2 regions of the Halomonas sp. TP35 genome follow, and region 1 is predicted to be linked to the other one. Evidence: predicted binding sites of a transcription regulator. Region 1 holds the regulator's gene; the other holds the start of a gene.
What was found. The regulator sigma-54, encoded in region 1, starts transcription at its own class of promoters, with help from an activator protein. The targets are predictions, from matches to a motif close to TGGCACNNNNNTTGCTNT.

Region 1 (4,301 bases):
CGCGAATCGGTGGTTAGATAGATAACCTGACAATCTATAGGCCGCGCGCGCAGCTCTTCAAGCAGTGCGGGAAGGCGCTCAAGCGCCGCTGGCAGGTTGCGGGCATCAATACTGACCGCTAGATGTGTGCGCTCACCCTCGTCACGGAGTTCGTCAATCAAAGAACCAAGCAACATGGCGGGGAGATTATCAATGGCGTAATAGCCAATATCTTCCAGCGCTTGCAAAGCGATTGACTTGCCAGAGCCAGAGCGGCCGCTAATAATCACCAGTTGCATAGTGGCTCTCTCTGATTGAACGTATAAAAGGGGTAACGCATGAAAATGTGTTAGTCGTTATGGGTGTTATGGCGCGGCCTGTTCGCGAATCTTGCTCATCAGCAGGTCAAGTAAATCGCGTTGGCTGCTGGTTTTGCGTAACGCCTGGCGTGTGCTCGCATCATTCATAATGGTGGCCACTTGACCCAAAAGCGACAAATGCGTGTCGTCAGCCTCTTCGGGAACAAGCAGCACAAAGACGAGATCAACCGGATCGCCATCAATAGCATCAAAATCAATAGGTTCTGATAACTTTAGAAAACCCGCAATAGGCGTAACGCAATGTGGGCTGCGCGCATGGGGTATGGCAACGCCGTTACCGATCCCCGTGCTGCCAAGGCGTTCCCGGCCGATCAGTCGGCTGAAAACTTCTTGGCTATCCAGGCTGGGTGTATTTTGAGCGATAAAGGTGCTGAAAAACTCCAGCACCCGCTTTTTGCTGCCCCCGGGCACGTCGTAAAGTACGCGCTCCGGGGGGAGAATGGTTTCCAACGTCATTGAATTAACGCACGCCAGCGCCTTGGGCGCGAGCTTGTGCTTTTTCCTTGTGCTTAACGAGTTGACGATCAATTTTGTCTGCTAAGGCGTCAATAGCGGCATACATGTCGACATCTTCGGCGTCGGCATGTAAATCGGCGCCTGCCGCATGAAGGGTGCACGCGGCATGTTGGCGCTCCTTCTCAATAGATAAGGTAACTTGTACCGTGGTGATGTTGTCGTAATGACGTTCGACGCGTTCAAGTTTTTCATTAACGTAGTCACGCAAGGCGTCAGTCAGTTCTACATGATGACCCGTGATGTTTACTTGCATTGACGTGCTCCTTATCCATCGGTCTGAATTTCGATTGTAACCCTTTTTGCGGTGTTGCAAAGCCCTTGTCGCGAGTTTTGCCATTTCTCTTGTAACGACTAACGCAAACGACGACGTTCACTTGATGAGGGAATGCCCAGCGACTCACGATATTTCGCCACCGTACGGCGTGCCACTGTGATGCCGCCATCTTCCAGTAATGTCACTAAACGACTGTCCGAAAGAGGTTTGCCGGGAGGCTCATCTTGAATCAACTTTTTAAGCCGGGCGCGAATCGCGGTGCTTGAGTGGCTGTCTCCGCCATCCTGCCCGCTAATTTGGCTTGAGAAAAAGTATTTAAGTTCGAATACGCCCCGTGGGGTATGGATATATTTTTGTGTGGTGACCCGAGAAATGGTTGATTCGTGCATCTCAACCGCCTCGGCAATATCGGCAAGAATCAAAGGCTTCATCGCTTCTTCGCCGTGCTCTAAAAAGCCGATTTGGCGAGTGATAATCTCGCGTCCTACGCGTAGAAGCGTATCGTTGCGGCTGGACAGACTTTTGATTAACCAGCGCGCTTCTTGTAAGTGTTCTTTTAAAAACTGGTTATCCTGACTCTTGTCTGCACGCTTGATTAAGCTGGCGTAGTCGGGCTGGATACGTAGCCGGGGCAGGGCTTCAGGGTTAAGCTCCAGGTGCCAGCCTTCATGATCATGACGTACAACCAAGTCGGGTGTGATGTAGCTATCGTCGGTGACGCCGTAAGCACTGCCGGGGCGAGGGTCCAGGCTTCGGATCAGACCGATCACATCGTCTAGCTGCTCATCGTCCAGGCTTAGGCGGCGCTTTAATAGGCGCATGTCATTTTTGCCGAGAGCTTCAAGAAACTGGCGTACCAATCGGCGCGCCGGAACGAGCAGGGGAGTGTCGTCGGGGAGCGTTGCTAACTGAAGCATCAAGCACTCGCGCAAGTCTCGGGCGAAGACGCCCGTTGGCTCGAACTGCTGTAAACGCATCAGAATGGTTTCCATCTCTCGCTGGCTAAGGCCTTCGATATCCTGGGCACGTAGCCCATCGCGGATATCGTTGAGCGGCTGCATCAGGTAGCCATTGGCATCTAGCGCATCAATCAGGCTTTCGGCGATTAGCTGCTCACGAGCCGTAAAGTCGGTCATCGCCAGTTGCCAAAGGAGATGTCCATGCAGGCTTTGTCCGGCGGCCTGGCGCTCAAAATCGGGGCCTTCGCTACTGCCAGTGCTGCCCATGTCCTGGTAAGTATCCGACCAGTCGCTATCGACAGACAGTTCCTCGGGGATACTTTCTGACCACTCCTCGTCGGGTGTTTCGACGGCCGCCTGCTCGCCGAACTCATCTTCCTGCTCCAGCATTGGATTGGCATCCAGCGCCTGCTGAATTTCCTGACGTAGATCCAATGTCGATAGCTGTAGCAGTGCAATCGCTTGCTGCAGCTGAGGTGTCATGGTCAGCTGCGTACCGATACGCAATTGGAGAGAAGCTTTCATGACCATCTGAGAACCACTCGTTAATCGGAAAGCTTCACCCTAGTGCGAGTCATGTTGTTGTGCAAGTGCAATAAGCATGCCACTGATAAATTTTTTACTGCAGATCACTGTTTAGCGGTGAAATTAAACTTATAAGCGAAAATCAGCACCCAGGTAAACCTCCCTCACTTTTTGGTTATCAAGGATAGTCTGAGGGCTGCCACCGGCAATGATATGGCCGTCACCGACAATATAGGCGATATCGCAAATATCCAGTGTTTCTCGGACGTTATGGTCGGTAATTAGCACGCCAATGTGGCGCTGTTTTAAAGCACGAATAATGCTCTTGATTTCACCAACCGAGATGGGATCGACACCTGCAAATGGCTCATCCAGCAAGATAAACGCGGGCTCAGTGGCCAGGGATCGGGCAATTTCGACGCGTCGCCGCTCGCCGCCGGAAAGGCTCATGCCCAGGCTGTCACGGATGTGGGTAATATGAAAGTCGTCAAGTAGGGCCTCAAGCCGCTGCTCTCGTCCTGCCCTGTCCAGCTCTTTGCGGGTTTCCAGAATCGCCATAATGTTATCCGCAACCGATAGTTTACGGAAAATAGACGCTTCCTGGGGTAGATAGCCAATGCCGGCCATCGCGCGTTCGTGCATGGGGACGCGGGTTAAGTCTTGCTCGTCGATACGCACGGTACCCGCATCAGACTTCACCAGGCCCACAATCATATAAAACGATGTGGTTTTACCTGCGCCGTTAGGGCCGAGCAGGCCTACCACGCTGCCTTGAGCAATCTCCAGGCTAATGTCTTTAACCACGCGGCGGCGTTTATAACTTTTTGCCAAGTGATTGGCGTAAAGGGTTTTTATGGGCGGTGCTTCCGCAATAGACATGATTGACTCCTATTGCGCTGGCTGAAGCGTCATACGAATACGCTGCGGCTCGCTACCACTTACATCGGAGCGTGCCTGCACCACTTCGCGGTCAATGAAGTATTCCAGGCGGCCACCGGTAAACTGATCGCCCGCTTGGGTCAGCTCGGCCTGGTCAATAAGCTCTACACGCCGCTCTGCTACGTGATAAACCACGCGGCGCGCCCATCCTTCCATCGGCGCATCCTGATCATCGAGTTGATTGCGTAGATAGGCGCGCTCACCGGTGGCAATAGCGCGAGAAAGCTCACCCGCGTCGTTACGGATAATTTCAACGCGATCACCACGTAGCTGCATGTTGCCTTGGCGAATATTGACATCGCCTGAATAAACGGCAGTGCCCGCACGCTGATCAAGATCTAACTGGTCGGCTTCTACTTCAATGGGGGCTTGGCTTGTCTGGGCCGCTGCCGATAGCGGCACCGCAAGAGCGAAAAGCGCGGTGCGAATAAAAGCGTTCATAGCGACTCCTAAGGATTTTGTGTTGCGGGGGGGTGATGACCGCTAACGTTATCGGTTAATCGGACCTGGCTATCATCAAGCCAAACATCCATACGTGATGCGCTCATTCGTTGGGGTGGCTGCTGAAACACGGCGGGCGCCTCGCTCCAGACATGACGCGCTACCCCATCATAACGTAATAACTCAGTATCAAGCTGCCAGCCTTCTGTAGGTGCCAGAAGCCGCGCATCACCAGACAGCGTTAGCGCTTGGGTGGCCGTGTTCAGAACACCTTCGTTGGCGTTAGCG
Region 2 (4,301 bases), on a different contig from region 1:
GTCCATCGTCGCGGAACCCGGCGGGTACCGCCAATGCGCAAAAATCGGCCAGGTTAACGAAGTTGGTATAGGTGCCGAGCTGGCTATTGAGCGTTAACGGGTCAGCATTAACCGCTTCGATAGTGGGCGCGGTAGGGGCGGTGGGGACTAACAGGCCATCGATATCATCCAAAAGATTATCGATCACCCTAACCAGCTCTTCCTTGCGGTATTGCGCCTTGAACGTATCGGTGGCGCTGTATTTACCCGCGTTACTAATAATGCCGCGCACCACGTCATTCATGTTCTGGGCATGTTCGGCCATGAAGGTTTCCACGGCGGCGTGGCGCTCTGCTACCCACGGCCCTTCATAAAGCAGGGCGGCCAGTTCAAGCATGGGGGCAAAATCAAGTTCGACGAGCGTTACCCCTTCAAGCTTTTGCCATTTTTCCACGGCCGTTTGCCATGCCTTTTCAGCCACCACGTCGCCGAAGAACTGGGGCGACTGGGGAATGGCAAGCCTGGCTAGCGGGCCAGGACGGCGTATGGCCGGGGCATCCAGGGGGAGGGCGCTTGGCGCCTTGCGTGAGAAAGCGTCGGCAGGCTCGAAGCCGGCCATTAGCTCGGCGATCTGCCCGGCATCATTGACAGTCAACGAGAAGATGGAGACGCAGTCCAGCGAGCGGCACGCCGGTACTACACCATCAATGCTGAACAGGCCTTTGGTGGGTTTAAGCCCGACCAGGTTATTTAAGCCAGCGGGCACGCGACCGGAGCCTGCCGTGTCGGTACCCAGTGAGAATGGCACTAGCCCGCGTGCCACCACGGACGCCGACCCAGAACTCGAGCCGCCGCTCACCACTTCAGGATTGAAGCTATTGGCCACGGCACCAAACGGCGAGCGGGTACCCACCAGGCCGGTGGCAAACTGATCCAGATTGGTCTTGCCGATGAGTACTGCGCCCGCGGCGCGCAGCTTGTCAATCAGAGCAGCGTCACGGGTGGGTTGATAGGCGTAGGCCGGGCAGCCCGCCGTGGTGGCAAACCCGGTGGCATCAATGTTGTCTTTCGCCGCAAACGGAATGCCGTAAAGCGGCAACTTGTCTATCTTGCCGTCTGCCTCGTCCAGACGTGTTTGAAGTGCTGCCAGGGCATGAGCCAGCCCCTCCTGGTCGAGAAGTGAAATCCAGGTATTGTCGGCACTATCAAGTTTGGCCAGTTGCGTGATCAATTCACCGAGTAAGGCTCCCGGGGTTGCGCCCTCGTTATATGCCTGCCGCCATTGTTCGAGTGTCCAGCCGCGTGTGGTCATCATGTTTGGCCCTTGGTTATCCATGGTCTTGTATACAAGTCATTTTGCAAACCACAGGCCAAGAAAATGCTAAATGTTTTAAAAACAGAAGCTTGGCGATAAAAGGATAAAAATGGACAGTTTTTATGCACTTTTATCGTGCGAATCAGACCGCTTTAGCACCAATGAAGTGCTTTAAGACCCTGAATCAAAGATGGAAAACTCCTGTAAAACAACTTGTATACTTTTTATATGGTTGAATTTTTTATGTTTTTTTAAAGTGTGGAACGCATCGTGCAATGTGCAGGACGAGTTACAGGCGCTTTCAGGCAATTGAGTACACCTGATTAATGACAAATATCTAGCTGCCCGCTTGCAGCTTGGGGATGCGAAACATGAACTTGAAAAAACAGGCACTGCTGGGTCTTTCTGCACTGGCCCTTTCGGTATCGTTTCATGCGTCAGCCAATGATGACCCTATCAAAGTGGGTATCCTTCACTCCCTTTCTGGCACCATGGCTATCAGTGAGTCGACGTTAAAAGACACTGTTGAAATGCTGATCCAGCAGCAGAACGAAGCCGGTGGTCTGCTGGGTCGTCAGCTGGAAGCCGTGGTAGTGGACCCGGCCTCCAACTGGCCGCTGTTTGCCGAACGCGCCCGCGAGCTGCTGGCCCAGTATGAGGTAGACGTGGTGTTCGGCAACTGGACATCGGTATCACGTAAAGCGGTGCTGCCGGTGTTTGAAGAACTCAATGGTCTGTTGTTCTACCCGGTGCAGTACGAGGGAGAAGAGTCGTCTGCAAACGTCTTCTATACCGGTGCCGCGCCCAACCAACAGGCGATTCCCGCTGTCGAGTATTTGATTAACGAAGTCGGCATTGAGCGCTTTGCTCTGGTGGGTACCGACTATGTCTATCCGCGCACCACCAACCGCATTCTCGAAGCGTTTCTGAAAGATGAGCACGGCGTGGCAGGCGACGACATCATGGTCAACTACACGCCCTTCGGCCACTCCGACTGGCAGAACATCGTCTCCGAGATTCGTCGCTTCGGTGAAGAGGGCAAGTCTACCGCGGTGATCTCGACCATCAACGGCGACGCCAACGTGCCGTTCTACCGCGAGCTTGCCAACCAGGGTATTGATGCCGCTGATATTCCAGTGATTGCGTTTTCGGTAGGTGAGCAGGAGCTTTCCGGTATCGACACTGCGCCGCTCGTTGGCCATCTGGCTGCCTGGAACTACTTCATGAGCGTGGATACCGATGACAACTACGACTTTATCGACGCCTGGATTGAGCACACCGGTAATGAAGAAGCGGTCACCAACGACCCAATGGAAGCCCATTACATCGGTTTCAACATGTGGGCCGAGGCGGTGCGTAAAGCGGGTACCACCGATGTAGGCGCGGTGAAGGATGCCATTATCGGCGTGAGTGTGCCCAATCTCTCGGGTGGCTATGCGGCGATGATGCCCAACCACCACATCACTAAGCCGGTACTGATTGGCGAAGTGCAGGACAATGGCCAGTTCGATATCGTCTGGCAAACGCCCTCAACCGTTGCCGGCGATGCCTGGTCCGACTACTTGCCCGGCTCGCGCGACCTGATTGCCGATTGGCGCAAGCCCATGGAGTGCGGCAACTTCAACGTTGTGAACGGCTCATGCGGTGGCAGCACCGCTACTGAAGAAGCCGAAGCGGCGCTCGCCGAATAATACTGGCCACCCCTTGCCGCCCGCCTGATCGGGCGGCAAGGGAGCACGCTAACTCTCCACCTTGACCACCAAAGGAACAACCCCATGAGGCGTTTCCTTTCCTGGGGGTTTTTGTGCGCTGTGTTGTTGGGCATAACACTCAACGTACAGGCACAGACAGGCCCCGATACTTCTGATAATGACGCCGCGCTTGAGCTTCTTGAGGCGCTGGATGTCGATTCCTACCGCGATAAAGGCGAGGCGATTACCGCCATATTGCAAAGCGACGACGAGCGCGCCCGTGATTGGCTGCAGGCTCTGCTGGATGGCCGCTTGCAGCGTGCCGACGATGGTCAGTTTGTTGTCGTACTCGATAACAGTGGCCGAGAGTGGCCGGTGGCCGACGCCTTGACGAATGAACCGCTGGGTGAGATGTCACGCCGCGACCTGGACCGCGTGGGCATCAATAACGCCCTGCGAAACCAGCTGCGCAGCGCGATTGCTGTGGTGGACCTTTACTCGCCCAATCTGGATCGCCGCCGTATCTCTGCCGAACGTTTGCTGGGTGAAGTCGATGGTGAGCTGCTTGAACCCATCAATGCGCTCATTCTGGAAGAAAAGGATAGCCAGGTACGTTATCGGCTGAGCCAAGCGGTCGCCATTTACCGTGCTGAGCAGGGTGAAATGGCGGGTATCGAAGCGCTAACCGGAAGCCTTCATCCACGCGCTAGAGTTGCGCTAAGTCGTGCGGCCAATGGCGACGACACCGTAGCTGCGGATGCCGCCCGCGCCGCGCTTGCCAGCGTGGAACAGAACCTGAAAATCAACCGTGGGGTTGAAACGCTCTACTTTGGCTTGAGCCTGGGGTCAGTGCTGGTACTGGCCGCCATTGGTCTTGCGATTACCTTTGGCGTGATGGGCGTCATCAACATGGCCCACGGTGAGCTGATGATGCTGGGCGCCTACACTACCTGGATGATGCAACAGCTGTTGCCCGGCCAGCCGGGGCTGGCGTTGATTCTCTCTATTCCGGCAGGTTTTCTGGTCGCCGCATTGGTGGGGGTTGCCATTGAGCGCAGCGTGATTCAGTTTTTGAAAGGCCGCCCGCTGGAGACGCTCCTCGCCACCTTCGGTATCAGTCTGATCCTGCAGCAGCTGGTGCGTACGGTGATCTCGCCGCTCAACCGCACGGTAATTACTCCGGAGTGGATGAGCGGGTCGCTCATTATCAATGACGCGCTGTCGCTGACCATAAACCGCATGGTGGTACTGGGTTTTGCGCTGGTGGTGTTTGCCGGTTTGATGCTGATCATGCGCCGCACCCGCCTGGGCCTTGA

Region 2: the regulator sigma-54 is predicted to act here: its motif matches at 1,335-1,352, upstream of atzF (allophanate hydrolase).

The regions. Positions count from the first base shown of each region.
Region 1 covers NZ_JBQSUZ010000002.1:456,214-460,514, reverse strand. Annotated here, with positions in the region: gene rapZ (RNase adapter RapZ) at 1-278, opposite strand, end outside; gene ACT3RU_RS04860 (PTS sugar transporter subunit IIA) at 345-815, opposite strand; gene hpf (ribosome hibernation-promoting factor, HPF/YfiA family) at 820-1,128, opposite strand; gene ACT3RU_RS04850 (RNA polymerase factor sigma-54) at 1,227-2,639, opposite strand; gene lptB (LPS export ABC transporter ATP-binding protein) at 2,763-3,512, opposite strand; gene lptA (lipopolysaccharide transport periplasmic protein LptA) at 3,522-4,013, opposite strand; gene lptC (LPS export ABC transporter periplasmic protein LptC) at 4,022-4,301, opposite strand, start outside.
Region 2 covers NZ_JBQSUZ010000001.1:387,270-391,570, forward strand. Annotated here, with positions in the region: gene atzF (allophanate hydrolase) at 1-1,294, opposite strand, end outside; gene urtA (urea ABC transporter substrate-binding protein) at 1,666-2,985, shown strand; gene urtB (urea ABC transporter permease subunit UrtB) at 3,070-4,301, shown strand, end outside.